4 regions of the Solibacillus sp. FSL W7-1464 genome follow, and region 2 is predicted to be linked to each of the others. Evidence: a T-box and tRNA genes for the amino acid it is inferred to sense, from the RefSeq annotation. Region 2 holds a T-box; the other regions hold tRNA genes.
The links. The T-box of region 2 lies ahead of pheS (phenylalanine--tRNA ligase subunit alpha). A T-box ahead of a tRNA ligase gene usually reads a tRNA of that ligase, here a tRNA-Phe.

Region 1: it has a tRNA-Phe gene. The T-box ahead of pheS (phenylalanine--tRNA ligase subunit alpha) is inferred to sense a tRNA for this amino acid. The anticodon was not compared.
Region 3: it has a tRNA-Phe gene. The T-box ahead of pheS (phenylalanine--tRNA ligase subunit alpha) is inferred to sense a tRNA for this amino acid. The anticodon was not compared.
Region 4: it has a tRNA-Phe gene. The T-box ahead of pheS (phenylalanine--tRNA ligase subunit alpha) is inferred to sense a tRNA for this amino acid. The anticodon was not compared.

Annotation. Positions count from the first base shown of each region.
Region 1 covers NZ_JBBORC010000001.1:2,880,153-2,887,173, reverse strand. The annotation lists tRNA gene MKZ25_RS14300 (tRNA-Val) at 432-507, shown strand; tRNA gene MKZ25_RS14295 (tRNA-Thr) at 517-592, shown strand; tRNA gene MKZ25_RS14290 (tRNA-Lys) at 599-674, shown strand; tRNA gene MKZ25_RS14285 (tRNA-Leu) at 693-777, shown strand; tRNA gene MKZ25_RS14280 (tRNA-Gly) at 824-898, shown strand; tRNA gene MKZ25_RS14275 (tRNA-Leu) at 905-993, shown strand; tRNA gene MKZ25_RS14270 (tRNA-Arg) at 1,013-1,089, shown strand; tRNA gene MKZ25_RS14265 (tRNA-Pro) at 1,098-1,174, shown strand; tRNA gene MKZ25_RS14260 (tRNA-Ala) at 1,183-1,258, shown strand; tRNA gene MKZ25_RS14255 (tRNA-Met) at 1,287-1,360, shown strand; tRNA gene MKZ25_RS14250 (tRNA-Ile) at 1,368-1,444, shown strand; tRNA gene MKZ25_RS14245 (tRNA-Ser) at 1,465-1,557, shown strand; tRNA gene MKZ25_RS14240 (tRNA-Met) at 1,603-1,677, shown strand; tRNA gene MKZ25_RS14235 (tRNA-Asp) at 1,681-1,756, shown strand; tRNA gene MKZ25_RS14230 (tRNA-Phe) at 1,762-1,837, shown strand; tRNA gene MKZ25_RS14225 (tRNA-Gly) at 1,841-1,914, shown strand; tRNA gene MKZ25_RS14220 (tRNA-Ile) at 1,926-2,002, shown strand; tRNA gene MKZ25_RS14215 (tRNA-Asn) at 2,012-2,087, shown strand; tRNA gene MKZ25_RS14210 (tRNA-Ser) at 2,102-2,192, shown strand; tRNA gene MKZ25_RS14205 (tRNA-Glu) at 2,195-2,266, shown strand; gene MKZ25_RS14200 (NUDIX hydrolase) at 2,341-2,967, shown strand; gene MKZ25_RS14195 (MerR family transcriptional regulator) at 3,062-3,820, shown strand; gene MKZ25_RS14190 (TraR/DksA C4-type zinc finger protein) at 3,885-4,229, shown strand; gene MKZ25_RS14185 (1,4-dihydroxy-2-naphthoate polyprenyltransferase) at 4,271-5,188, opposite strand; gene MKZ25_RS14180 (isochorismate synthase) at 5,430-6,812, shown strand; gene menD (2-succinyl-5-enolpyruvyl-6-hydroxy-3-cyclohexene-1-carboxylic-acid synthase) at 6,805-7,021, shown strand, end outside.
Region 2 covers NZ_JBBORC010000001.1:2,721,271-2,728,291, reverse strand. The annotation lists gene qoxB (cytochrome aa3 quinol oxidase subunit I) at 1-934, shown strand, start outside; gene qoxC (cytochrome aa3 quinol oxidase subunit III) at 934-1,533, shown strand; gene qoxD (cytochrome aa3 quinol oxidase subunit IV) at 1,537-1,818, shown strand; T-box leader at 1,887-2,117, shown strand; gene pheS (phenylalanine--tRNA ligase subunit alpha) at 2,445-3,482, shown strand; gene pheT (phenylalanine--tRNA ligase subunit beta) at 3,500-5,905, shown strand; gene MKZ25_RS13460 (nucleoside-diphosphate sugar epimerase) at 5,955-6,428, opposite strand; gene MKZ25_RS13455 (hydrolase) at 6,555-7,021, shown strand, end outside.
Region 3 covers NZ_JBBORC010000001.1:225,718-232,738, reverse strand. The annotation lists gene MKZ25_RS01190 (AEC family transporter) at 1-312, opposite strand, end outside; gene MKZ25_RS01185 (MBL fold metallo-hydrolase) at 625-1,620, opposite strand; gene MKZ25_RS01180 (group II intron maturase-specific domain-containing protein) at 2,027-2,455, opposite strand; gene ltrA (group II intron reverse transcriptase/maturase) at 2,416-3,312, opposite strand; tRNA gene MKZ25_RS01170 (tRNA-Glu) at 3,888-3,959, opposite strand; tRNA gene MKZ25_RS01165 (tRNA-Asn) at 3,962-4,037, opposite strand; tRNA gene MKZ25_RS01160 (tRNA-Ile) at 4,047-4,123, opposite strand; tRNA gene MKZ25_RS01155 (tRNA-Phe) at 4,130-4,205, opposite strand; tRNA gene MKZ25_RS01150 (tRNA-Asp) at 4,218-4,293, opposite strand; tRNA gene MKZ25_RS01145 (tRNA-Ser) at 4,319-4,411, opposite strand; tRNA gene MKZ25_RS01140 (tRNA-Ala) at 4,431-4,506, opposite strand; tRNA gene MKZ25_RS01135 (tRNA-Pro) at 4,512-4,588, opposite strand; tRNA gene MKZ25_RS01130 (tRNA-Arg) at 4,612-4,688, opposite strand; tRNA gene MKZ25_RS01125 (tRNA-Leu) at 4,716-4,804, opposite strand; tRNA gene MKZ25_RS01120 (tRNA-Gly) at 4,809-4,883, opposite strand; tRNA gene MKZ25_RS01115 (tRNA-Lys) at 4,935-5,010, opposite strand; tRNA gene MKZ25_RS01110 (tRNA-Thr) at 5,017-5,092, opposite strand; tRNA gene MKZ25_RS01105 (tRNA-Val) at 5,102-5,177, opposite strand; rRNA gene rrf (5S ribosomal RNA) at 5,187-5,302, opposite strand; rRNA gene MKZ25_RS01095 (23S ribosomal RNA) at 5,461-7,021, opposite strand, start outside.
Region 4 covers NZ_JBBORC010000001.1:2,888,011-2,895,031, reverse strand. The annotation lists rRNA gene MKZ25_RS14425 (16S ribosomal RNA) at 1-70, shown strand, start outside; rRNA gene MKZ25_RS14420 (23S ribosomal RNA) at 389-3,317, shown strand; rRNA gene rrf (5S ribosomal RNA) at 3,480-3,595, shown strand; tRNA gene MKZ25_RS14410 (tRNA-Val) at 3,605-3,680, shown strand; tRNA gene MKZ25_RS14405 (tRNA-Thr) at 3,690-3,765, shown strand; tRNA gene MKZ25_RS14400 (tRNA-Lys) at 3,772-3,847, shown strand; tRNA gene MKZ25_RS14395 (tRNA-Leu) at 3,866-3,950, shown strand; tRNA gene MKZ25_RS14390 (tRNA-Gly) at 3,997-4,071, shown strand; tRNA gene MKZ25_RS14385 (tRNA-Leu) at 4,078-4,166, shown strand; tRNA gene MKZ25_RS14380 (tRNA-Arg) at 4,186-4,262, shown strand; tRNA gene MKZ25_RS14375 (tRNA-Pro) at 4,271-4,347, shown strand; tRNA gene MKZ25_RS14370 (tRNA-Ala) at 4,356-4,431, shown strand; tRNA gene MKZ25_RS14365 (tRNA-Met) at 4,460-4,533, shown strand; tRNA gene MKZ25_RS14360 (tRNA-Ile) at 4,541-4,617, shown strand; tRNA gene MKZ25_RS14355 (tRNA-Ser) at 4,638-4,730, shown strand; tRNA gene MKZ25_RS14350 (tRNA-Met) at 4,776-4,850, shown strand; tRNA gene MKZ25_RS14345 (tRNA-Asp) at 4,854-4,929, shown strand; tRNA gene MKZ25_RS14340 (tRNA-Phe) at 4,935-5,010, shown strand; tRNA gene MKZ25_RS14335 (tRNA-Gly) at 5,014-5,087, shown strand; tRNA gene MKZ25_RS14330 (tRNA-Ile) at 5,099-5,175, shown strand; tRNA gene MKZ25_RS14325 (tRNA-Asn) at 5,182-5,257, shown strand; tRNA gene MKZ25_RS14320 (tRNA-Ser) at 5,271-5,361, shown strand; tRNA gene MKZ25_RS14315 (tRNA-Glu) at 5,364-5,435, shown strand; gene ltrA (group II intron reverse transcriptase/maturase) at 6,020-6,916, shown strand; gene MKZ25_RS14305 (group II intron maturase-specific domain-containing protein) at 6,820-7,021, shown strand, end outside.

The sequences.
Region 1 (7,021 bases), 160 kb from region 2:
ATAAAGAGTACATTTAGAAACCAATAGGTGGAAATCTTTAAAATGGTTATTCTATCATTACTTTAAAAAATAATGATAAATGTACGGATATTTTCTTGACAGCTTTAGTATATAAAATGTATAAATAAGTAGTCGTATATTCTAAAACACTAAATATTTATAAGTAATATTAATAATTATATCAGAATGATTTATAAATATTAAAAACAAGTCTTGATAAAGTAAGTGAAACATATTAGAATTTCGTTATACTAAGTAAACGTTTTCATCTGCAACATAGATGAATAAATGGAAAAATTAGAAAATAAATATATTTTATAAAAATAATTTCAAAAAAGGTATTGCATTATAAAAAAAGTAATGATAATATAAATCTTGTCCTTAAGAGAAAGGACATGCGGTTACGAAAAAATAATCAGCATATACCCATTGGAGGATTAGCTCAGCTGGGAGAGCACCTGCCTTACAAGCAGGGGGTCGGCGGTTCGAGCCCGTCATCCTCCACCATTTCTAAATGCCGGTGTAGCTCAGTTGGTAGAGCAACTGACTTGTAATCAGTAGGTCGAGGGTTCGACTCCTTTCGCCGGCACCATTTAGAGAGCCATTAGCTCAGTTGGTAGAGCATCTGACTTTTAATCAGAGGGTCGAAGGTTCGAGTCCTTCATGGCTCACCAGTTTTTATATTGTCTGCTGCGGGTGTGGCGGAATTGGCAGACGCACTAGACTTAGGATCTAGCGCCGCAAGGCGTGGGGGTTCGACTCCCTTCACCCGCACCATTTTAATTTCATAATACTGTCAGAGTAAAAATATCTTATGCATTTTGCGGAAGTAGTTCAGTGGTAGAACACCACCTTGCCAAGGTGGGGGTCGCGAGTTCGAACCTCGTCTTCCGCTCCAAAAAATGCCGGGGTGGCGGAACTGGCAGACGCACAGGACTTAAAATCCTGCGGTGAGTGATCACCGTGCCGGTTCGATTCCGGCCCTCGGCACCATCTTTACAATAAACAATATGCGCCCGTAGCTCAATTGGATAGAGCGTCTGACTACGGATCAGAAGGTTGTGGGTTCGACTCCTGCCGGGCGCGCCATATTATTTCGGAATGTAGCTCAGCTTGGTAGAGCACTTGGTTTGGGACCAAGGGGTCGTAGGTTCGAATCCTGTCATTCCGACCATCATTTATGGGGCCTTAGCTCAGCTGGGAGAGCGCCTGCCTTGCACGCAGGAGGTCAGCGGTTCGATCCCGCTAGGCTCCACCATATTTTTTGTAACCAAAATAAAGATCCTGGCGGTGTAGCTCAGTTGGCTAGAGCACTCGGTTCATACCCGAAAGGTCGTGGGTTCGACTCCCTCTGCCGCCATCTTAAAGGACCTTTAGCTCAGTTGGTTAGAGCAGACGGCTCATAACCGTCCGGTCACAGGTTCGAGTCCTGTAAGGTCCACCAGTTAACGTACTAATCATAATGGAGGTATACCCAAGTCTGGCTGAAGGGATCGGTCTTGAAAACCGACAGGCGGGTAACACCGCGCGGGGGTTCGAATCCCTCTACCTCCTCCATTTTTACAAACTGGGTACTTTAAACAGATTCAACCATCATATTATCGCGGGGTGGAGCAGTGGTAGCTCGTCGGGCTCATAACCCGAAGGTCGCAGGTTCAAGTCCTGCCCCCGCAACCAAATGGTCCCGTGGTGTAGCGGTTAACATGCCTGCCTGTCACGCAGGAGATCGCCGGTTCGATCCCGGTCGGGACCGCCATTTGTGGGTTTGTAGCTCAGTTGGTAGAGCATTAGATTGAAGCTCTAAGTGTCGGCGGTTCGATTCCGTCCAAACCCACCATTTGCGGGTGTAGTTTAGTGGTAAAACCTCAGCCTTCCAAGCTGATGTTGTCGGTTCGATTCCGATCACCCGCTCCAGTTTTTAAATAGGGCCTATAGCTCAGCTGGTTAGAGCGCACGCCTGATAAGCGTGAGGTCGATGGTTCGAGTCCATTTAGGCCCACCATAGTATTATTCCGAAGTAGCTCAGTTGGTAGAGCATCCGGCTGTTAACCGGCAGGTCGCAGGTTCGAGTCCTGCCTTCGGAGCCATTTTTTCTATTTTTGGGGACATACTCAAGAGGCTGAAGAGGCGCCCCTGCTAAGGGTGTAGGTCGCGTAAGCGGCGCGAGGGTTCAAATCCCTCTGTCTCCGCCATCGGCCCGTTGGTCAAGTGGTTAAGACACCGCCCTTTCACGGCGGTAACACGGGTTCGAATCCCGTACGGGTCATACATAGAAAAGCGGAAACGCTAAGTACTTTTACATGTACTTAGCGTTTTTTTGTATAAAAAGGAGAGATTCCAGTGAACGAATATTTAAAAGTATTTGATCAATATTATAAGCAAACTGGTATTGAACAACGTGATTTCATTCATGCAAACGGTTATTGGCATGAAGTATTTCATTGCTGGATTATTGAAAGAACAGATTCTGAATGGCGCATTTATTTACAGTTGAGAAGTAAAAATAAAAAGGATTATCCAAATCAATTTGATATTACAGCAGCCGGTCATATACTCGCATCGGAGACGGTTGAAGATGGTGTACGCGAATTAGAGGAAGAAGTAGGGATTAACGTTAGGTTTTCGCAATTAATATCTCTTGGGGTCATTCCGTACAGTATAGACAATGAAAAAATTAAGGATTATGAGTTTGCAAATGTGTTTATATATGAGTTAAGGGGAGGAATTGAGCAGTTCACTCTTCAACGAGAAGAACTGGATGGTATATACTCTGTTGACTTAAATCAATTTATATTGCTCGCGACCAGTAAAATAAAGAAAATTGAAGTATCGGGTTATAAATACATAAATGAAAAACGTCATTATGAAACGAAGCAAATCGGACTGGAGCAAATGTCTACACTGCCTGAAAGTTATTTGCTTGAGTTTATCCCGAGAATGAAACAAAAGTTAATTGAAGCAACCTGAAATTTAGGTTAGCTTCTTTTTTATCAAAAAAGTTAATTCACGATTGACCTTCACGTTGCGTCAACCTTTATAGTACTAAATAGGAGGTGATCACGTGCTGATTAACGAACTAGTAAAGCTTTCGGGTGTGAGTGCACGCACACTGCGTTATTATGATGAAATCGGTTTGCTGCGACCTTCTGCAGTTGCGGAAAATGGCTACCGTCAATATAGTCAACAGGATATTGACCGGTTACAGCAAATACTATTTTATCGGGAGCTTGATTTTAAGTTAGAGGAAATAAAAAAATTGCTCGGTCATCCTGATTATGAAGTAAAAGAAGCACTAAAAAAACAATCTGAGCTTTTGCAAAAGAAAAAACGATATATCGACGACTTACTAATAACAATAGAACAAACAATCCAAACGATGGAAGGGGAAATTAAAATGACAAATGAACAAAAGTTTGACGTGTTTAAAAACAAATTGATTGAAGAAAACGAGAAGAACTACGGCCAGGAAGTACGTGAGAAATACGGTGAGTCTCAAGTGGATGCAAGCAATAAAAAATTTAAGGATATGACTGAAGAGCAATTTAATGCAATGCAGCAATTGGAGAACCAACTATTTGAACGATTAAAAGAAGCAATGGTGTCCGGTGACGTAACGTCAGACGTTGCTATGGAAGCAGCGGAGCTTCATAAACGCTGGCTAAGCTTCTCCTGGGCAAAGTATACTCCAGAAGCACATATAGGCCTAGCACAAATGTATGTAGGCGATGAACGGTTTACTGCTTACTATGATGAGCGTATCGGTACCGGTGCTACACAGTTTTTGCATGATGTAATCACTGTTTATGCAGCGAACAAATAAGAAAAGATGTTTAGAAATCCTCATATAGGTAATATTTTATTAATGGAAAAAAGGGGGATTTTATATGGATATCAATCAATTACAACAATTACGCAGCATTTTGGAAGAGGAGCTTGCAACGTTGCAGGAACATGTTAGTGAAGAACCTCCTTTAGAGGATACAGAAATAACTGCAGTTGATAATCATCCGGCAGACGCAGCAACAGATTTAACGACAATTGTTACAGAAAAAACATTAAGTGAATTGAAGGAAGACGAAATCGAAAAAATTCAAACGGCTTTAAACGCAATGGATGAGGGTACGTACGGGGAATGTATCGTATGTGGGAAAGAGATTCCCTTTGAGCGTTTAGAAGCGGTTCCGACAACTCTAACATGTATTGATCATGTAGAAGAAGTGACTGAATAGTTAAAGAGGTATGTTGATCATTCAACATACCTCTACCAGTTTTAAATAAAATATGAAATTAATAGACCTACAGCCAACAAGAAACCGAAAATCGTGTTGGTTTGGGCTGTAAATTTCATTGCCGGCATTACTTCAAGCGGTTTTTCTTTCGCTCGGAATAACTTAATCGCTTCAAACGGTTTCTTAACGCTTAATAATACTAGTAGTGCCCATGGTGTCAAATGACCAAGAACGATAAGAACAATGATCCAAATATACGAAACAATAAAGAAACCAGCAAGTACTGTTACAGCGTTATGTCGGCCAACTAAAATGGCCATCGTTTTACGTCCGCCTTCTGTATCTCCAACAATATCCCGGATATTATTAGATAGCATAATTGCCCCAACTAAAATCATACTCGGCACAGAAATAATTACAGCATCAGCTGTTACATCTCCTGTTTGAATAAAGAAGGCAATTAGAACAATACCCATACCCATTACTGCCCCTGAAACCAGCTCCCCGAACGGTGAATAGGCAATCGGATACGGTCCTCCAGTATACAAATAGCCGATCAGCATACATACAAGACCGACAGCAACAAGCCACCAGGATGTCATGGCACATATGTATACGCCTAATAGCATCGCGATAGCGTAAAAGCTTAGCGCGATAGCCATAATTGTTTTTGGTGCTACCCCATGTCGGACGATTGTGCCTCCAATACCGACTGAGTTTTCATTATCCAGGCCAAGTTTATAATCATAGTATTCATTGAACATATTCGTTGCTGCCTGTATCAGCATACTGGCAATAAGCATTGCAAAAAATAGTCCGAAATGAATTATTTCATGATTTATTGAAAGTGCCATAGACGTACCTAATAATACAGGTACAAATGAAGCTGTTAATGTGTGGGGACGTGTTAAATGCCACCAGACTTTAAATCCCTTGTCCGCTTCAACGACTTTTGTCATAAAAAAACGCTCCTAACTAAATACAATTATCTAAACTATTGTAATGCAAATAAAACAAATTGAACAGAGTGAAGGGTCAATACATGTAACGTTTGCTCGAAAAATGTTATGATAGGAAGGTATTATTTACTGCGCGAACGCAAAAAAATGAGCAAATTATATAAAAATTCAGGTACGTATTAAAATAACGCTATACTTGCATCATACTTAGTGAATTTGCAACATGACGGAGGGAATTTTCATGCAACACAAGTGGTACAACGCCACTGAAATAGAAGTAGGCTCAAATTCAAAGCAAATTTTTTATATGGAAACAATCGAAGTAAGCCGATTATCCGCATTGGCATTTTTTGCGGCGGGCGAATCGAAGTATAATGGAAAACGCAACTACTGGCAAAATCGTGAAAAAACCTTTACATTGGTTGGTTTAGGACATGCCTATACAATCGAAAACAATGCGTCTGACGCCCGTTTTGATTTAGTAGAACATGAATGGAAAAAACTGACGAGTCAAATTATACAGGAAGATCAGCATCTGCAGCCAATCCTTTTCGGCGGCTTTACTTTTGATCCACAAAATGAAGTTTCGGCAGAATGGACAAACTTCCCGCAAAGCTATTTTACTGTCGCAACACATCAATTAGTTATTCGCAATGATAAAGCTTATGTAACAATCAACTATATTACGGATGAGGAAAACAGCGCGAAAACGTTTGAAGCACTTCGTAAAGAACGTGATGAACTTATTCATGCAGCACAGGTGAAGGAAGTGAAAACTTATCCGAAACCGACGATGACAAGCTATATGGAACCATTTAAGCAGGAATATTTGAACTCCATCAATAAAGTGACAAGCCTGATCAAAGCAAACGAGGCGCAAAAGGTTGTCATTGCACGATCTTTAGCATTGCAATTTGAGGAAAAGATTACATCTCCGCAAATTTTATCGCATGTCGTACATGAGCAGCCGGAGAGCTATTTGTTTGGCTTGGAGCATGGTGATTTACTGTTTTACGGTGCATCACCTGAACGTTTAGTCAAAGTAGACAACGGACGTGCCTATTCTTCATGTGTGGCAGGCTCGATTAAGCGCGGTACAACAGCTGAAGCCGACGAGGAATTAGGAAAAACGTTGCTGAGCGATATGAAAAACCTTGGTGAGCATCATTATGTGGTTGAGATGATTACCGATACATTTAACAAAAATTGTAAGGGAGTAAAAGTCCCTCATGGACCGAAGCTATTAAAAATTCGTGATATCCAGCATTTATATACACCAGTTGAAGGACAGTTGAATGAAGATGCGACCATTTTACAGCTCGTAAAACATTTGCATCCAACACCAGCTTTAGGCGGTGTCCCGCGTGAACAGGCAATGAAAATAATCCGAACATATGAACCGATGAACCGAGGGCTGTATGCGGCACCAATCGGCTGGCTGGATGCCGATGGAAACGGCGAGTTTGCAGTAGCAATTCGTTCGGCAGCGTTAGTACAGGATAAAGCGTACTTATATGCAGGCGGAGGCATTGTCGAAGATTCGGAAGCACAATCGGAATATGAAGAGACACTCGTGAAATTCCGTCCAATGCTTCGAGCTTTAGGAGGCCAGTTACATGAATGAACGTGAAGTATTATCCAATTATGTTTACACAATTGTGTCAGCGTTAGTAGCATCAGGTGTTGAGCAGGTTGTCGTTAGTCCCGGCTCCCGCTCTACACCGCTTGCCTATGCATTTGCCTCAACGAAGGAAATCGAAATGCATCGCCAAGTCGATGAACGGGCCGCAGCCTTTTATGCGCTGGGCTTAGCTAAATCGACTGCAAAACCAG
Region 2 (7,021 bases):
CTTCTCGATCACAACAATGGCAATTGCGATCCCAACAGGGGTTAAAATTTTCAACTGGCTATTCACACTTTATAAAGGGAAAATTGTTATTACGACACCAATGTTGTATGCAATGCACTTCATTCCTTTATTCACACTTGGTGGTGTAACTGGGGTTATGCTTGCGATGTCAGCAGCTGACTACCAATACCACAACACAATGTTCTTAGTAGCTCACTTCCATAACGTAATCATCCCTGGTGTTGTTTACGCGATGTTAGCTGGTTTAACATTCTACTGGCCAAAAATGTTCGGTTTCATGTTAAATGAGCGACTAGGTAAAGCTACTGTCTGGGTAATGTCATTTGGTTTCGTACTATCATTCATTCCAATGTATATCACTGGTTTAGATGGTCAAGCACGTCGTATGTACACTTACTCTGAAGCTTCAGGTTTCAGTACATTAAATATGGTATCGTTCGTCGGTGCCGGAATCATGTCGATTTCATTCTTAATGCTAGTATGGAACATTTGGTACAGTTTCAAAAACTCTCCACGCGACATCGGTTCAGATCCATGGGATGCACGTGGTCTAGAGTGGGCAACACATACGCCAATTCCACACTACAACTTTGCAATTACTCCAGATGTAACTGATTCAACTTCAGAAGCTTTCTGGGATGCTAAGAAAAATGGCACGAAGTTATTCAAAGGTGAAATTCAAGATATTCACATGCCAAATAACTCAGGTCAAACATTTATTTTATCAATATTCTTCTTCATCGGTGGTTTCGCTCTAGTATTCAGTATGTTTACTTTAGCTATCATCAGCTTAATCGGTATTTTAGCTTGTATGGGTTACCGTTCTCTAGAAGACGACCATGGCTACCATATCCATAAAGAAGAAGTTGAATTAATCGAAAAAAAATATGATAAAGAAGGAGGTGCGAAATAATGGGTAAAGTTAATAACAATGTTCCATTGGAATATTCTACAGAGGAAAATAACCTGAAAATCTTCGGATTCTGGACTTTCCTAGGTGCGGAAATTATGTTATTCGGTACATTATTCGCATCATACTTTGTTCTTTCTGGTCGTACAGGTGACGGTCCAACTGCTGCTGAGATTTTCGAAATCGGTCCAGTACTGGCAGAGACATTCATTCTTTTAACATCTAGTTTTACAATCGGTTTAGCCATTCATGCGATGCGTCTTGGCAGTAAAAAAGCGACATTGTCATTTATGGGTGTAACATTACTGCTTGGTGCAGCATTCATATCTGTAGAAATTTATGAATTTGTACACTATGTACATGTTGGTGCAGGTATTACAACTAGTGCCTTCACATCTGCTTTATTAACAACGTTAGGAACACACGGTCTTCACGTAACGTTCGGTTTATTCTGGGGAATCTTCATAATGATCCAAATTGCCAAACGTGGACTTAACTCAGTAACAGCAGGGAAAACATTTGTATTCTCACTATACTGGCACTTCCTGGATGTTGTTTGGATCTTCATCTTCAGTTTCATTTACTTGAAAGGAATGATGTAATCTATGGCTAAGTTCTTTCCAAAAGGCCAAATTATGGGCTTCGTATTTTCACTGATTTTAACAGTGATTGCAATGCTTGTTTACTTTACAGATATGTCATTCACAACTGGGATGGTTATCCTTTTAGTAACAGCATTCATTCAAGCTGGTTTACAGTTTATTGTTTTCATGCACGCTGGTGAAACAAATGACAAGTGGGCTATCTACTCGAACATCGTATACGGAATCGGTTTAGTAGTATTGACTGTTTTAGGTTCTTTATTAATCCTTCTTTGGGATATGTAATGATGAAAAACACTCCAGCTAGTTGAAAAATGTACAAAAATGCATTAAACTAGTTGGAGAATATATTACGAAATGCGTTGACCGGGAAGAGTAGGTATACAACATTTGTTTTAGGGAATGCAAGCCAATGACTGAAAGCTTGCTAGCAAATTGTATAGTGAAGTTCACCCCGCGAGCAGCATCCGGGATCCACTTGTGGTGAAAGGATTGCCGGCTAGACATAGTCGTTAGCTCCAATGAAGTGATTGCAATTGCGCAATAACTAGGGTGGTACCGCGAAACTCGTCCTCGTCCCTTTCTTAGGGGACGAGGATTTTTTATTTTCTGATATTGTGGATATTAATGTTAACAGTGGAGTTTATTTATGAACGAGACTAGTTGTTTGGAGTGCAGGCGGCGAGTGTGACTGACGGCTAGCGCCTTTCGTCACAAGCAAGCTTTCTGCGGGAATAGCGGGACAGCCGATACACCGCAGGAAATTTATTTGCGACGAAAGCGAAGCGACAGGAGCACCAAAGCGACGAGGAGGATTGGCGCCCGCCCGCGAAACGCGTCCGCCGGAACGGAAAACAACGGGGTATAAGAGAAAGATTTTATCCACAAATATTATAAGGAGGACTTTGTAAATGGAACAACAATTAAAGCAACTGGAACAAGAAGCATTAGCCAAAATTGCCGATGCAGCTGACTTAAAAGCATTAAACGAAGTTCGTGTTGCGTACTTAGGTAAAAAAGGACCAATCACGGACTTATTAAAAGGAATGGGGAAACTTTCTGCAGAAGAACGCCCAAAAATGGGTGCACTAGTTAACACTGTGCGCGAAAATGTAACAGCTGAACTTGAAAAGAAAGTGGCAGTATTAGAAGAAGCAGCAATTTCAGCCCAGCTTGAAAACGAATCAATCGATGTTACGTTACCAGGCGCTAAAGTGCGTGCAGGAAACCGTCACCTGTTAACACGTGTAATCGAAGAAATCGAAGACCTGTTTTTAGGAATGGGCTACGAAATCGTAGAAGGACCGGAAGTAGAAAAAGACTACTATAATTTTGAAGCGATGAACTTGCCTAAAGGTCACCCGGCCCGTGATATGCAGGATTCATTCTATATTTCAGAAGAAACGTTATTACGTACACATACGTCGCCAGTTCAGGCACGTACAATGGAAGCCAAAAAAGGCGAACCAATCCGTGTAATCTGCCCGGGTAAAGTATTCCGACGTGACACAGACGACGCAACTCACTCACATCAATTTATGCAGATTGAAGGTCTAGTGATCGGTGAAAATATCCGAATGTCCGACCTAAAAGGAACTCTTGATGCGCTAGCGAAGAAAATGTTTGGAGCAGAACGCGAAATCCGCCTTCGTCCATCATTCTTCCCATTCACAGAGCCATCTGTTGAAGTAGACGTATCTTGTCATAAATGTTCAGGAAAAGGCTGTAATGTATGTAAACAAACTGGCTGGATCGAAATCTTAGGTGCCGGTATGGTACATCCGAACGTACTTGAAATGGCTGGCTACGATTCAACTAAGCTTTCAGGTTTTGCTTTCGGTATCGGTGCAGAACGTATCGCAATGTTAAAATACGGTGTGGATGATATTCGTCATTTCTATACAAATGACACACGCTTCTTATCACAATTCCACCAGGCAGAAGTGTAAGAAGGAGGACAATATAAATGTTAGTTTCATTAAAATGGTTAAGTCAATATGTAGACATTTCTTCATTGGAAGGAAATGAATTAGCAGAAAGAATTACGCGTGCGGGGATTGAAGTAGATGCAGTAATTGACCGTTCACTAGGCATGTCGAATGTAGTTGTGGGTCATGTTGTATCAAAAGAAAAACACCCTGAGGCAGATAAATTAAATGTATGCCAAGTGGATGTTGGAGAAGAAGAGCTTCAACAAATCGTATGTGGTGCACCAAATGTAGATGCAGGTCAAAAAGTCATTGTAGCGCGTCCAGGAGCAAAATTGCCAGGCGGCATTAAAATTAAAAAAGCAAAATTACGCGGCCAAGAATCAAACGGAATGATCTGTTCACTGCAAGAGTTGGGGATTGAAGGCCGTTTAGTGCCGAAAGCTTATGCTGAAGGAATCTATGTACTGCCAGCGGATTCAGTTCCAGGTACCGATGCATTAGATGTTTTAGGTTTACGTGACACAGTGCTTGAGCTTGGTTTAACACCGAACCGTTCGGATGCAATGAGCATGCTAGGTGTTGCCTATGAAGTGGCAGCAATTTTATCTCAAGAGGTAAAATTACCGGAAATCGATTTTACAGCTTCTGCCGAAAAAGCGGAAGATGTTTTAAAATTAACGGTAGAAGATAAAGAAGCCAACCCGATGTATGCAGCAAAAGTTGTAAAAAATATTGAAGTAAAAGAATCTCCATTATGGCTGCAGCATGCGCTTATGTCTGCAGGAGTACGACCACATAATAACGTAGTTGATATTACAAACTATGTATTAATGGAATACGGTCAACCATTACATGCATTTGACTATGATAAATTGGCAACTGGTGAAATCGTGACGCGTATGGCTCGCGATGGCGAAGTGATGACAACGCTCGATGATCAGGAACGTAAATTGGCTGGCCACAATCTTGTCATTACAAATGGCCAAGAAGCTGAAGCGGTTGCAGGTGTTATGGGCGGTGCTAAATCAGAAGTATCAAATACTACAACGACAGTAGTAATCGAATCTGCATACTTCAATCCGGCTTCTGTCCGCCGTACTTCAAAAGAAATCGGCTTACGTTCGGATTCTTCCGCACGTTTTGAAAAAGGTGTTGATCCGAATCGTGTTCTTCCTGCAGCAGAGCGTGCAGCACAATTACTTGCTGAATTAGCAGGAGGGGAAGTACTTGAAGGTACAGTGCTAGTTGATGAACTTGATAAGTCACCTGCTCGTGTTGTTGTATCACCGGACTTTATTAACGGCCGTTTAGGTATGAAGATTTCTTTAGAGGATATGCTGTCTATTTTAGAGCGTTTAAAATTTGATGTGGAAGCAGCAAATGGCTTATTGATCATTGATGCGCCAACGCGTCGTCAAGATATTAAAATTCCTGAAGACATCGTTGAAGAAATTGCACGTATGTATGGCTATGATGAGATTCCTGTAAGCTTACCAGCGAGTGATCAAGTTGGCCGCTTAACGCCATATCAAGCAGGACGTCGTATTGTACGCAACGTTATGGAAGGTGCCGGTCTTTATCAAGCGGTAACTTACTCATTAACATCAGCAGCGCACGCTCAAAAGTTTGCATTAAAAGCTGAAGAAACGACAAAATTATTAATGCCTATGTCTGAAGAACGCTCAACATTACGCCAAAGCTTAATTCCTCACTTAGTTGAGGCAGCAAGCTATAACGTAGCCCGTCAAGCGGAAACGGTAGCATTATACGAAATTGGTTCAGTATTCCTTGGACAAACTGCCGAAGAGCTACCATTTGAAGAAGAGCACTTAGCGCTTGTGCTAACAGGTAAATGGATTGATAATACATGGCAGGGAGAAAAGAAAAATGTTGATTTCTTCGTTGCAAAAGGTATTGTAGAAGCGGTGTTTGCAAAATTAGGCTTAACATCTCGTGTAAGCTATGTAAAAGCGCAAGCAGACGGCCTGCATCCTGGTCGTACAGCTGATGTATTATTAGATGGCGAAAAAGTGGGTGTCATTGCCCAGCTTCATCCGCAAGAACAAAAAGCATTTGATGTAAAAGAAACATATGTAGCTGAATTGAACTTGAATGCTATTTTAAGTGCAACACAAGAAGAGCTTGTTTATTCAATGATTCCGCGCTTCCCGGCAATGAGTCGTGATATCGCACTAGAATTGGATGTAGCAGCTCCAGCTGGTGAAATTGTAAGTATTATTAAAGGTGCAGGAACTTCTTTATTGAAAGAAGTTAAAGTATTTGATGTTTATGCAGGGGAGAAAATGACGGCTGGTAAAAAATCAGTAGCCTTCTCATTAACATACTTCGACCCGGAGCGCACATTAACAGATGAAGAAGTAGTCGCAGCGCACAATAAAGTATTAAAAGCATTAGCAGCAGCTGGTGCAGAAGTACGCTAATTAACAATAACAAAACCCGAATGGTTCAATGACCATTCGGGTTTTGTTATTACGGAGATTGTTTGGCAGGCTTGACCATTCCTGTAACAGCGCCGACTAAAGCACTTAATGTATGGACAATTCCAAACGTATAAAAGTTAAGAAAAACGTGATTCGTATACTCATTTAATAGAGGGAAACGATAGATTGTGGAACCGGGTGTCTTCGTATCACCGCCGAGGGACGCATACACATTGTTTGAAAAATCAATGGCATAATAGATGAACGCCACTAACAGCGCAACTCCAAATACTAAATAAATCATACGCATAAGTTGATCTTTTGCATTTCTTGCACTTTCCGTAAAGAATCGAAACGTAATAAATAAACTAAGTATAATAAATGGTGCCACAAGTGCCAAACCAAGTGCACCAAGATTTCCTCCATTTGCAACATCATCCGGTTTTACCGTGAAAAAGTGCTGGATGATCAATACTCCAAATAAACTGATGCCCATACTAATGAGCCAACTAAGACGCAACATGTATATCCTCCATTTCTCTTTTTACTATACAGCGTCATGCGTTACGTTTCAATGGAGCATCTACTACTCATTTAATGGAAAAGTTCAGTATAATAGAGAAGAATGCAACTTAGGGGAGGTATATTCATGTTAAAAAAAGAAGAAGCAGTATTAGTACTGATCGATATTCAGGGGAAATTGGCGCAAGTTGTTGAGGAAAGCGCACTCGTTGTAGGTAATATCGCCACAATGGTACAAGGGGCAAAATTATTGGAATTACCTATTTTATGGCTTGAGCAATATCCGAAAGGGCTTGGTCCGACAGATGAGCGAGTTGCGGAGCATTTAACAGATGAAAAACCGATTGAAAAAATTACATTCAGCGCTTATGATACTGAGGAATTTGTACAAGCATTACAGCAAACAGGACGCAAAAAGATCTTATTGGCCGGAATTGAAGCGCATATTTGTGTATATCAAACAGCTGCTCAATTACTGGAAAACGGTTATGAAGTTGAAGTGCTGGCAGACTGTGTGTCTTCCCGAACAGCAAGTAATCGAGAGGTAGGCATCCAAAAAATGATGCAGCTTGGTGCCCAAGTAACTAGTGTGGA
Region 3 (7,021 bases), 2.5 Mb from region 2:
AAGGACAACACTGTTTTTAAAAACAGCCGATTCCTTTCTATCAAGCTTTAAGAGCTTTGCAAGCATCTGGCTTAACAGCATTTGTGCACCGATGAACAAAATAATAAAAATCGTAATCTGCCCAAGTACGCTCACTTCAATGGATGTTTCATAAATATTGATAAATACCGCAGCCGGCATGAAACAGTATGTAATGAGGTGTGATAATGCTTTAAGGTTAAACTGAAACTTGCGCTGTAAAATAGCACCTATAATAAGCAAAACTAAAATTGGTGCTACAATTTTAAAGAAAATCATCGATAAATAGACCATGCGAAAACTCCTTTTGTGCATGTGTGCTGTAGTTGTTAATTATAGCGTATTTGTAAAGAAATTGTCAGAAGATCCTACAGGTTTTTCCGTTTTCATATTAGCAATTCAACTATTACTATAACTTTTTCTGCTCTAACAAAATCTATATTTTCCAAGGAGGAAATTACAGGGATAGGAGGTTTATATCTTTTGCTTACCGCATTGTAGATATTTTCGGCATAGAATAAATCTATATCAACTACTTCGATGGTACTTTATGTGAGACAGAAAAAGACTTGCTACACATTTAAAACCCCTTGCTGATGTTTCCTTTTATTTTTTAATGAAACTTGCTACTGTAAAATACCATTGCCCGTCTCTCAACTCACGCTCAACTAAACCACGCTGTTCTGCAAGAAGCGTTAAGCCGATAATTTCAGAAATCATAAAAGTAAAATATTTCGAAAACCGGGCTCCGTATACTGCTTCCCCTAATTGATTCGCAGTTTGATGGCCTTCACCTATTTTAGTTACAACTTTTTTCAGCTTGTATTCTATTTTACTTAAGCTTTTTTCCATCACTTCACTCAAGTTTTCATAAATCTCTTTATGGCCTGCATACACGTTGCGAACATTATAAACTTTTATTTTTTCAATCGATTCTATATATTGGGTAATCGGGTTCGTTACGTTTCCTGAATGGTCATGATCGATTAAAGCACTTGTCATGCCATTAGCAAGTAAAAAGTCTCCGGCAAATAACCACCCTGTCTCCTCATCAATTAAACAAATTGAATCCGGAGAATGCCCAGGAGCAGCCACTACACATAACCCTTCAATTTTTTGCCCGTCTTCCAGCTTTCTAATCGGCGGATAGATCATCAATTGTTCTTTATTACGAAGAGTATTTTCCATTTTCTCCATTCTTTCACGGGCAAATTCCGTTACGCCGTATTGCTCATACAACTCATAGTAAAAGGCAAGCTTCTGCTGTAAGTATGCATCTTCACATTTCAAGCGGGGAATAGCAATTTCACTGGCATAGACAGGAATCGGATATTCATTCGTAATTTCATTTACTACCCCAATATGGTCATTATGAAAATGCGTTAAAATAATACAGGTAATTTGGTTAATTTCAATATTATATTCTTTCAATTTCTGGTAGAAAAACTGCTTAAATTCTTCACTGTTAATTCCTGCATCGATTAATATATATTCTTCTCCATTTTGATAGACATAACAGTTAATACTCCCCAATCCATTATAATCAGACGTAAAAATAATTGGGTAAACTGCTTTATTACCTGTTTTTATTATTGTATCCACTTTTCCACCTGCTTCCAATGTTTTATAAGACCGAAAGGGTTTGCGTTAAATTCATGCAAGACAGCCCCCTCTAGTGTATCTTTATAATACATTACTCTACGTTCATCAGACAGTGGGTTATTCCGATTCTATATACTTTCCCTTTTGTAGCTGCATCAATTCTAAATGACGCTATACCTGCCTGACATGAGTTTCAGCATGAAATACAATTAGATGGTTAATTTAAAATGATAATGATATGCCATCAAAATTCGGGTTAATAGCGGTACTGTTTAAGGCAATTTATACATTTATGTACCAACAGGAATTTTAAGTTTTATTTTAAGAACAATCGAGTAGGAGGCTAGCCATTAATTGGCTAGCCGACCTCTCACACCACCGTACGTACGGTTCCGTATACGGCGGTTCAACCTTTTGAGTATCTTTGCTCGTAAAATTGGGACAGGTCTTTCAGTCCCCATTTTACGAGCCTTTTATTTGGAATGGCTTGGTGTAGAACCTCGCTTCGTGATATTCGCCAGTACCCTTTTCTTGAATGCGCCGTTTTCATCGCTTCATCATGTTGGATTCCGTATTGGCGTAATTTCACATATTTAGTTCGTGGTAGCTTCCACCGTTTCCATATTAATTGACGTAAGCGATGGTTTAACCATCCCTGTAATTCTTGGATGAAAGTTTTCATGTTGGCAACTCCATAGTAATTAATCCAACCAACCGTTGTTTGATTGATTCTTTTCACAATCTCACTAAATGTCCCTGTTCGTTTACGACTCGTCAGTATTCTTAGCTTATCTTTTAGTCGTTTCTTGGCGGACTTGATTGGTCGGTATCCCACTTTCCCGACAGATTTTGTAGATGAAACCCTAAGAATGTAGCTGCTGTTGCGCCACACACTTTACTTTTCTGCTCATTGATTGTGAGACCCAGTTCATCTTCGATAAAATTCTTGACACTGGTCATGACGCGTTCACCTGCTCTTGGTGACTTTACATAAATCACAAAATCATCCGCATAGCGAATGAATCGGTGTCCTCGTTTTTCTAACTCTCTATCTAGCTTGTTTAAATACACGTTTGCTAGAATTGGAGAGAGTGGACCCCCTTGGGGTGTACCTTCTGTCGTTTCAATGAGGATGTCCTTGTCCAATATGCCTGAGCGTAAGAATTTCCATATTAGCTTAAGTACTATTTTATCTGTTATGAATTCTTCCAAATAAGCTCGTAGTCGCTGGTGATGAATCGTATCGAAGTAACTTTTCAAGTCACAGTCCACCACTGTTCGATAACCTTCCTCGTAATATTTCTTAGCGAGGGCAATTGCCTGGTGTTGGTTTCGACCTTTTCGAAAGCCAAAACTTTTGTCTGAAAAGTGTGGATCAATTATTGGTTGGATGACTTGTAGAATGGCTTGTTGAACAACTCTGTCCAATACACATGGTATACCTAGATATCGTTTGGAGCCATCCGCTTTTGGGATAGCTACTCGTTTCACTGGTTGAGGTTGGTAGGAACCATCTTTTAATTTCCTTTTCAATGGTTCCTCATATTTTATTAAATGCGCCTTCAGTCCATCAACCGTGATACCATCGATTCCAGGTGCTCCTCCATTTCCTTTTACTTTCTTATATGCATTCCATAGGTTTCTATGGGACGCAATTCTGTCAATTAAATTGATACTTTCTTGTTTCTTCATTTCCATGTTTACATCCCTACACGCTCTTATATACTCTTTCGCTTCCAGCTTATCCCTCTATAAGTAGCCATCTATTCGGTCTATACCTTGATGTTTTCTGTGTTTTGGCGGGATGTCTCCACCTCCTTGTTTCTTTCAAGATTTAAAAGATTGTTCGGCCCTTCATCTTTTGTCGAAGACTACTATGGCTTCTGCTGACTTCTCTTGATTCATCCATTTATCACTAAACAAATTGTTAATTGAATAACCCTCAAGAGACCTCCCCGGGTAAGCACAACCGCCTTCCTCTCATGTAACTGCCAGATTTACTGTATGGGATTTGGGCAGTATTGGACTTCGCTTTGTTTGGCAAGCTCATCCGTCCCAAGTCAGCCTTTTATCTGATTTCTGTTCGTCAGTTCGAGAGTTTGCGTCCGACTTCCTTCAGATTCCACGTCACCATGGACACCCTTGTCTTTCGCTAACAGTTCCTACTGCCAAGCCTGTAGTGGACTTTCACCACCAGGCTGTTGTGCATGCCGGGCACACCAAAAAAACACATTGCAAATTTTGCAATGTGTTTTCATTCAAGTGTATGACCCGTACGGGATTCGAACCCGTGTTACCGCCGTGAAAGGGCGGTGTCTTAACCACTTGACCAACGGGCCAATGGCTCCGAAGGCAGGACTCGAACCTGCGACCTGCCGGTTAACAGCCGGATGCTCTACCAACTGAGCTACTTCGGAATAATACTATGGTGGGCCTAAATGGACTCGAACCATCGACCTCACGCTTATCAGGCGTGCGCTCTAACCAGCTGAGCTATAGGCCCATAGTATGGTGGGTTTGGACGGAATCGAACCGCCGACACTTAGAGCTTCAATCTAATGCTCTACCAACTGAGCTACAAACCCATAAAAAAAAAATGGCGGTCCCGACCGGGATCGAACCGGCGATCTCCTGCGTGACAGGCAGGCATGTTAACCGCTACACCACGGGACCAACATCTAAAGAAGAATATTAAAAATGGAGGAGGTAGAGGGATTCGAACCCCCGCGCGGTGTTACCCGCCTGTCGGTTTTCAAGACCGATCCCTTCAGCCAGACTTGGGTATACCTCCAAAGGGAATAAAATATAAATGGTGGAGCCTAGCGGGATCGAACCGCTGACCTCCTGCGTGCAAGGCAGGCGCTCTCCCAGCTGAGCTAAGGCCCCATAAATGGTCGGAATGACAGGATTCGAACCTACGACCCCTTGGTCCCAAACCAAGTGCTCTACCAAGCTGAGCTACATTCCGAATATGTCAATAAAAATATATTATGGCGCGCCCGGCAGGAGTCGAACCCACAACCTTCTGATCCGTAGTCAGACGCTCTATCCAATTGAGCTACGGGCGCGCATTATTAGAGATAAGAATTATAAAATGGTGCCGAGGGCCGGAATCGAACCGGCACGGTGATCACTCACCGCAGGATTTTAAGTCCTGTGCGTCTGCCAGTTCCGCCACCCCGGCATTTTGGAGCGGAAGACGAGGTTCGAACTCGCGACCCCCACCTTGGCAAGGTGGTGTTCTACCACTGAACTACTTCCGCACAAATGCATAAGATCTATTTATTCTGACAGTATGTATAATTTTATAAAACTGGTGAGCCATGAAGGACTCGAACCTTCGACCCTCTGATTAAAAGTCAGATGCTCTACCAACTGAGCTAATGGCTCTCTAAATGGTGCCGGCGAAAGGAGTCGAACCCTCGACCTACTGATTACAAGTCAGTTGCTCTACCAACTGAGCTACACCGGCATTTAGAAATGGTGGAGGATGACGGGCTCGAACCGCCGACCCCCTGCTTGTAAGGCAGGTGCTCTCCCAGCTGAGCTAATCCTCCAATATTCTAGCGAAGCGACGTCCTACTCTCACAGGGGGAAGCCCCCAACTACCATCGGCGCTAAAGAGCTTAACTTCCGTGTTCGGTATGGGAACGGGTGTGACCTCTTTGCCATCATCACTTCACTTGCACATGGATGTGCTGGCGTCTACGTTACCACAGGACGTGGTGCTTTTAGTAGACGTTCCTTAATTGGCTTTCAATACACGAAGTGTCTTGAAACCCTTAGAAAGATCATTCTTTCAAAACTGGATAAACGTTTCATTGAATTGCGCAATAAAATGTGGTTAAGTCCTCGACCGATTAGTATTCGTCAGCTGCATGCGTCACCGCACTTCCACCTCGAACCTATCTACCTGATCGTCTTTCAGGGGTCTTACTTACTTGCGTAATGGGAAATCTCATCTTGAGGGGGGCTTCATGCTTAGATGCTTTCAGCACTTATCCCGTCCATACATAGCTACCCAGCGATGCCTTTGGCAAGACAACTGGTACACCAGCGGTATGTCCATCCCGGTCCTCTCGTACTAAGGACAGCTCCTCTCAAATTTCCTACGCCCACGACGGATAGGGACCGAACTGTCTCACGACGTTCTGAACCCAGCTCGCGTACCGCTTTAATGGGCGAACAGCCCAACCCTTGGGACCGACTACAGCCCCAGGATGCGATGAGCCGACATCGAGGTGCCAAACCTCCCCGTCGATGTGGACTCTTGGGGGAGATAAGCCTGTTATCCCCGGGGTAGCTTTTATCCGTTGAGCGATGGCCCTTCCATGCGGAACCACCGGATCACTAAGCCCGTCTTTCGACCCTGCTCGACTTGTAGGTCTCGCAGTCAAGCTCCCTTATGCCTTTACACTCTACGAATGATTTCCAACCATTCTGAGGGAACCTTTGGGCGCCTCCGTTACTCTTTAGGAGGCGACCGCCCCAGTCAAACTGTCCGCCTGACACTGTCTCCTACCCCGCTAAGGGGCATGGGTTAGAAGTTCAATACAACCAGGGTAGTATCCCACCGACGCCTCCTTCGAAGCTGGCGCTCCGAGATCTCTGGCTCCTACCTATCCTGTACAAGTTGTACCAAAATTCAATATCAGGCTACAGTAAAGCTCCACGGGGTCTTTCCGTCCTGTCGCGGGTAACCTGCATCTTCACAGGTACTATAATTTCACCGAGTCTCTCGTTGAGACAGTGCCCAGATCGTTACGCCTTTCGTGCGGGTCGGAACTTACCCGACAAGGAATTTCGCTACCTTAGGACCGTTATAGTTACGGCCGCCGTTTACTGGGGCTTCAATTCACAGCTTCGCTTGCGCTAACCGCTCCTCTTAACCTTCCAGCACCGGGCAGGCGTCAGCCCCTATACGTCACCTTACGGTTTTGCAGAGACCTGTGTTTTTGCTAAACAGTCGCCTGGGCCTATTCACTGCGGCTTCTCTAGGCTATGCACCCAAAGAAGCACCCCTTCTCCCGAAGTTACGGGGTCATTTTGCCGAGTTCCTTAACGAGAGTTCTCTCGCACACCTTAGGATTCTCTCCTCGACTACCTGTGTCGGTTTGCGGTACGGGCACCTCTCACCTCGATAGAGGCTTTTCTTGGCAGTGTGAAATCAGGAACTTCGCTCATACGAGCTCGTCATCACAGCTCAACGTTATAGTATGCGGATTTGCCTACATACACGCCTTACTGCTTGAACACGCGCAACCAACGGCGTGCTTACCCTATCCTACTGCGTCCCCCCATTTCTCAAACGGTGAGGAGGTGGTACAGGAATATCAACCTGTTGTCCATCGCCTACGCCTATCGGCCTCGGCTTAGGTCCCGACTAACCCTGAGCGGACGA
Region 4 (7,021 bases), 170 kb from region 2:
GGGATAGATGATTGGGGTGAAGTCGTAACAAGGTAGCCGTATCGGAAGGTGCGGCTGGATCACCTCCTTTCTAAGGATTATTTCGGAATCATTCCCTCGGGGAATGAAACATTAACGGTTGCTGTTCAGTTTTGAAGGTTCATTCTTAATTGAATGGAACACTTCAATAACTTGCTCCTGACGCTTGCGCTTACGTCGCAAAGCTGCATGAAGCAAAATCAGTGAAGCTTTGTCACGATGTGATTGAAGTCAGCTGCTTCGTTCTTTGAAAACTGGATAAAACGACATTGAAAGCAATAAATCAAATTTCTATTTTATAGATATTTAAACAAGTCAAGCAATTGACGTGTAAACTTAAATCTTGGATTTTATCCAAGTGTTAACTTTTGGTTAAGTTAATAAGGGCGCACGGTGGATGCCTTGGCACTAGGAGTCGATGAAGGACGGCACTAACACCGATATGCCTCGGGGAGCTGTAAGTAAGCTTTGATCCGGGGATTTCCGAATGGGGGAACCCACTATCTTTAATCGGATAGTATCTTCACGTGAATTCATAGCGTGTTGAAGACAGACGCAGGGAACTGAAACATCTAAGTACCTGCAGGAACAGAAAGAAAATTCGATTCCCTGAGTAGCGGCGAGCGAAACGGGAAGAGCCCAAACCAAAGAGCTTGCTCTTTGGGGTTGTAGGACACTCTATACGGAGTTACAAAAGAATGGATTAGACGAAGCGACTTGGAAAGGTCCGCGAGACGAGGTAAAAGCCCTGTAGTCAAAAGTCCATTCCCTCCAGAGTGTATCCTGAGTACGGCGGAACACGTGAAATTCCGTCGGAATCCGGGAGGACCATCTCCCAAGGCTAAATACTACCTAGTGACCGATAGTGAACCAGTACCGTGAGGGAAAGGTGAAAAGCACCCCGGAAGGGGAGTGAAATAGATCCTGAAACCGTGTGCCTACAAGTAGTTAGAGCCCGTTAATGGGTGATAGCGTGCCTTTTGTAGAATGAACCGGCGAGTTACGATTACGTGCGAGGTTAAGTTGAGAAGACGGAGCCGCAGCGAAAGCGAGTCTGAATAGGGCGAATTAGTACGTGGTCGTAGACCCGAAACCAGGTGATCTACCCATGTCCAGGGTGAAGGTGAGGTAACACTCACTGGAGGCCCGAACCCACGCACGTTGAAAAGTGCGGGGATGAGGTGTGGGTAGCGGAGAAATTCCAATCGAACCTGGAGATAGCTGGTTCTCTCCGAAATAGCTTTAGGGCTAGCCTCGTGATTGAGAATACCGGAGGTAGAGCACTGTTTGGACTAGGGGGGCATCTCGCTTTACCGAATTCAGACAAACTCCGAATGCCGGATATTTATACACGGGAGTCAGACTGCGAGTGATAAGATCCGTAGTCAAGAGGGAAACAGCCCAGACCACCAGCTAAGGTCCCCAAGTAATCGTTAAGTGGAAAAGGATGTGGCGTTGCTTAGACAACCAGGATGTTGGCTTAGAAGCAGCCATCATTTAAAGAGTGCGTAATAGCTCACTGGTCGAGTGACGCTGCGCCGAAAATGTATCGGGGCTAAACGATTCACCGAAGCTGTGGATGCATACTTTGAGTATGCGTGGTAGGAGAGCGTTCTAACAGCGTTGAAGTCAGACCGGAAGGACTGGTGGAGCGGTTAGAAGTGAGAATGCCGGTATGAGTAGCGAAACATGGGTGAGAATCCCATGCACCGTATGACTAAGGTTTCCTGAGGAAGGCTCGTCCGCTCAGGGTTAGTCGGGACCTAAGCCGAGGCCGATAGGCGTAGGCGATGGACAACAGGTTGATATTCCTGTACCACCTCCTCACCGTTTGAGAAATGGGGGGACGCAGTAGGATAGGGTAAGCACGCCGTTGGTTGCGCGTGTTCAAGCAGTAAGGCGTGTATGTAGGCAAATCCGCATACTATAACGTTGAGCTGTGATGACGAGCTCGTATGAGCGAAGTTCCTGATTTCACACTGCCAAGAAAAGCCTCTATCGAGGTGAGAGGTGCCCGTACCGCAAACCGACACAGGTAGTCGAGGAGAGAATCCTAAGGTGTGCGAGAGAACTCTCGTTAAGGAACTCGGCAAAATGACCCCGTAACTTCGGGAGAAGGGGTGCTTCTTTGGGTGCATAGCCTAGAGAAGCCGCAGTGAATAGGCCCAGGCGACTGTTTAGCAAAAACACAGGTCTCTGCAAAACCGTAAGGTGACGTATAGGGGCTGACGCCTGCCCGGTGCTGGAAGGTTAAGAGGAGCGGTTAGCGCAAGCGAAGCTGTGAATTGAAGCCCCAGTAAACGGCGGCCGTAACTATAACGGTCCTAAGGTAGCGAAATTCCTTGTCGGGTAAGTTCCGACCCGCACGAAAGGCGTAACGATCTGGGCACTGTCTCAACGAGAGACTCGGTGAAATTATAGTACCTGTGAAGATGCAGGTTACCCGCGACAGGACGGAAAGACCCCGTGGAGCTTTACTGTAGCCTGATATTGAATTTTGGTACAACTTGTACAGGATAGGTAGGAGCCAGAGATCTCGGAGCGCCAGCTTCGAAGGAGGCGTCGGTGGGATACTACCCTGGTTGTATTGAACTTCTAACCCATGCCCCTTAGCGGGGTAGGAGACAGTGTCAGGCGGACAGTTTGACTGGGGCGGTCGCCTCCTAAAGAGTAACGGAGGCGCCCAAAGGTTCCCTCAGAATGGTTGGAAATCATTCGTAGAGTGTAAAGGCATAAGGGAGCTTGACTGCGAGACCTACAAGTCGAGCAGGGTCGAAAGACGGGCTTAGTGATCCGGTGGTTCCGCATGGAAGGGCCATCGCTCAACGGATAAAAGCTACCCCGGGGATAACAGGCTTATCTCCCCCAAGAGTCCACATCGACGGGGAGGTTTGGCACCTCGATGTCGGCTCATCGCATCCTGGGGCTGTAGTCGGTCCCAAGGGTTGGGCTGTTCGCCCATTAAAGCGGTACGCGAGCTGGGTTCAGAACGTCGTGAGACAGTTCGGTCCCTATCCGTCGTGGGCGTAGGAAATTTGAGAGGAGCTGTCCTTAGTACGAGAGGACCGGGATGGACATACCGCTGGTGTACCAGTTGTCTTGCCAAAGGCATCGCTGGGTAGCTATGTATGGACGGGATAAGTGCTGAAAGCATCTAAGCATGAAGCCCCCCTCAAGATGAGATTTCCCATTACGCAAGTAAGTAAGACCCCTGAAAGACGATCAGGTAGATAGGTTCGAGGTGGAAGTGCGGTGACGTATGCAGCTGACGAATACTAATCGGTCGAGGACTTAACCACATTTTATTGCAAAAATTCAATGAAACGTTTATCCAGTTTTGAAAGAATGAAAATTCTTTTAAGGGTTTCAAGACACTTCGTGTATTGGAAGCCAATTAAGGAACGTCTACTAAAAGCACCACGTCCTGTGGTAACGTAGACGCCAGCACATCCATGTGCAAGTGAAGTGATGATGGCAAAGAGGTCACACCCGTTCCCATACCGAACACGGAAGTTAAGCTCTTTAGCGCCGATGGTAGTTGGGGGCTTCCCCCTGTGAGAGTAGGACGTCGCTTCGCTAGAATATTGGAGGATTAGCTCAGCTGGGAGAGCACCTGCCTTACAAGCAGGGGGTCGGCGGTTCGAGCCCGTCATCCTCCACCATTTCTAAATGCCGGTGTAGCTCAGTTGGTAGAGCAACTGACTTGTAATCAGTAGGTCGAGGGTTCGACTCCTTTCGCCGGCACCATTTAGAGAGCCATTAGCTCAGTTGGTAGAGCATCTGACTTTTAATCAGAGGGTCGAAGGTTCGAGTCCTTCATGGCTCACCAGTTTTTATATTGTCTGCTGCGGGTGTGGCGGAATTGGCAGACGCACTAGACTTAGGATCTAGCGCCGCAAGGCGTGGGGGTTCGACTCCCTTCACCCGCACCATTTTAATTTCATAATACTGTCAGAGTAAAAATATCTTATGCATTTTGCGGAAGTAGTTCAGTGGTAGAACACCACCTTGCCAAGGTGGGGGTCGCGAGTTCGAACCTCGTCTTCCGCTCCAAAAAATGCCGGGGTGGCGGAACTGGCAGACGCACAGGACTTAAAATCCTGCGGTGAGTGATCACCGTGCCGGTTCGATTCCGGCCCTCGGCACCATCTTTACAATAAACAATATGCGCCCGTAGCTCAATTGGATAGAGCGTCTGACTACGGATCAGAAGGTTGTGGGTTCGACTCCTGCCGGGCGCGCCATATTATTTCGGAATGTAGCTCAGCTTGGTAGAGCACTTGGTTTGGGACCAAGGGGTCGTAGGTTCGAATCCTGTCATTCCGACCATCATTTATGGGGCCTTAGCTCAGCTGGGAGAGCGCCTGCCTTGCACGCAGGAGGTCAGCGGTTCGATCCCGCTAGGCTCCACCATATTTTTTGTAACCAAAATAAAGATCCTGGCGGTGTAGCTCAGTTGGCTAGAGCACTCGGTTCATACCCGAAAGGTCGTGGGTTCGACTCCCTCTGCCGCCATCTTAAAGGACCTTTAGCTCAGTTGGTTAGAGCAGACGGCTCATAACCGTCCGGTCACAGGTTCGAGTCCTGTAAGGTCCACCAGTTAACGTACTAATCATAATGGAGGTATACCCAAGTCTGGCTGAAGGGATCGGTCTTGAAAACCGACAGGCGGGTAACACCGCGCGGGGGTTCGAATCCCTCTACCTCCTCCATTTTTACAAACTGGGTACTTTAAACAGGTTCAACCATCATATTATCGCGGGGTGGAGCAGTGGTAGCTCGTCGGGCTCATAACCCGAAGGTCGCAGGTTCAAGTCCTGCCCCCGCAACCAAATGGTCCCGTGGTGTAGCGGTTAACATGCCTGCCTGTCACGCAGGAGATCGCCGGTTCGATCCCGGTCGGGACCGCCATTTGTGGGTTTGTAGCTCAGTTGGTAGAGCATTAGATTGAAGCTCTAAGTGTCGGCGGTTCGATTCCGTCCAAACCCACCATTTGCGGGTGTAGTTTAGTGGTAAAACCTCAGCCTTCCAAGCTGATGTTGTCGGTTCGATTCCGATCACCCGCTCCAGTTTTTAAATAGGGCCTATAGCTCAGCTGGTTAGAGCGCACGCCTGATAAGCGTGAGGTCGATGGTTCGAGTCCATTTAGGCCCACCATATTATTCCGAAGTAGCTCAGTTGGTAGAGCATCCGGCTGTTAACCGGCAGGTCGCAGGTTCGAGTCCTGCCTTCGGAGCCATTTTTCTATTTTTGGGGACATACTCAAGAGGCTGAAGAGGCGCCCCTGCTAAGGGTGTAGGTCGCGTAAGCGGCGCGAGGGTTCAAATCCCTCTGTCTCCGCCATCGGCCCGTTGGTCAAGTGGTTAAGACACCGCCCTTTCACGGCGGTAACACGGGTTCGAATCCCGTACGGGTCATACATAGAAATGCGGAAAACGCTAAGTACTGTTATATGTACTTAGCGTTTTTTTTGGTGTGCCCGGCATGCACAACAGCCTGGTGGTGAAAGTCCACTACAGGCTTGGCAGTAGGAACTGTTAGCGAAAGACAAGGGTGTCCATGGTGACGTGGAATCTGAAGGAAGTCGGACGCAAACTCTCGAACTGACGAACAGAAATCAGATAAAAGGCTGACTTGGGACGGATGAGCTTGCCAAACAAAGCGAAGTCCAATACTGCCCAAATCCCATACAGTAAATCTGGCAGTTACATGAGAGGAAGGCGGTTGTGCTTACCCGGGGAGGTCTCTTGAGGGTTATTCAATTAACAATTTGTTTAGTGATAAATGGATGAATCAAGAGAAGTCAGCAGAAGCCATAGTAGTCTTCGACAAAAGATGAAGGGCCGAACAATCTTTTAAATCTTGAAAGAAACAAGGAGGTGGAGACATCCCGCCAAAACACAGAAAACATCAAGGTATAGACCGAATAGATGGCTACTTATAGAGGGATAAGCTGGAAGCGAAAGAGTATATAAGAGCGTGTAGGGATGTAAACATGGAAATGAAGAAACAAGAAAGTATCAATTTAATTGACAGAATTGCGTCCCATAGAAACCTATGGAATGCATATAAGAAAGTAAAAGGAAATGGAGGAGCACCTGGAATCGATGGTATCACGGTTGATGGACTGAAGGCGCATTTAATAAAATATGAGGAACCATTGAAAAGGAAATTAAAAGATGGTTCCTACCAACCTCAACCAGTGAAACGAGTAGCTATCCCAAAAGCGGATGGCTCCAAACGATATCTAGGTATACCATGTGTATTGGACAGAGTTGTTCAACAAGCCATTCTACAAGTCATCCAACCAATAATTGATCCACACTTTTCAGACAAAAGTTTTGGCTTTCGAAAAGGTCGAAACCAACACCAGGCAATTGCCCTCGCTAAGAAATATTACGAGGAAGGTTATCGAACAGTGGTGGACTGTGACTTGAAAAGTTACTTCGATACGATTCATCACCAGCGACTACGAGCTTATTTGGAAGAATTCATAACAGATAAAATAGTACTTAAGCTAATATGGAAATTCTTACGCTCAGGCATATTGGACAAGGACATCCTCATTGAAACGACAGAAGGTACACCCCAAGGGGGTCCACTCTCTCCAATTCTAGCAAACGTGTATTTAAACAAGCTAGATAGAGAGTTAGAAAAACGAGGACACCGATTCATTCGCTATGCGGATGATTTTGTGATTTATGTAAAGTCACCAAGAGCAGGTGAACGCGTCATGACCAGTGTCAAGAATTTTATCGAAGATGAACTGGGTCTCACAATCAATGAGCAGAAAAGTAAAGTGTGTGGCGCAACAGCAGCTACATTCTTAGGGTTTCATCTACAAAATCTGTCGGGAAAGTGGGATACCGACCAATCAAGTCCGCCAAGAAACGACTAAAAGATAAGCTAAGAATACTGACGAGTCGTAAACGAACAGGGACATTTAGTGAGATTGTGAAAAGAATCAATCAAACAACGGTTGGTTGGATTAATTACTATGGAG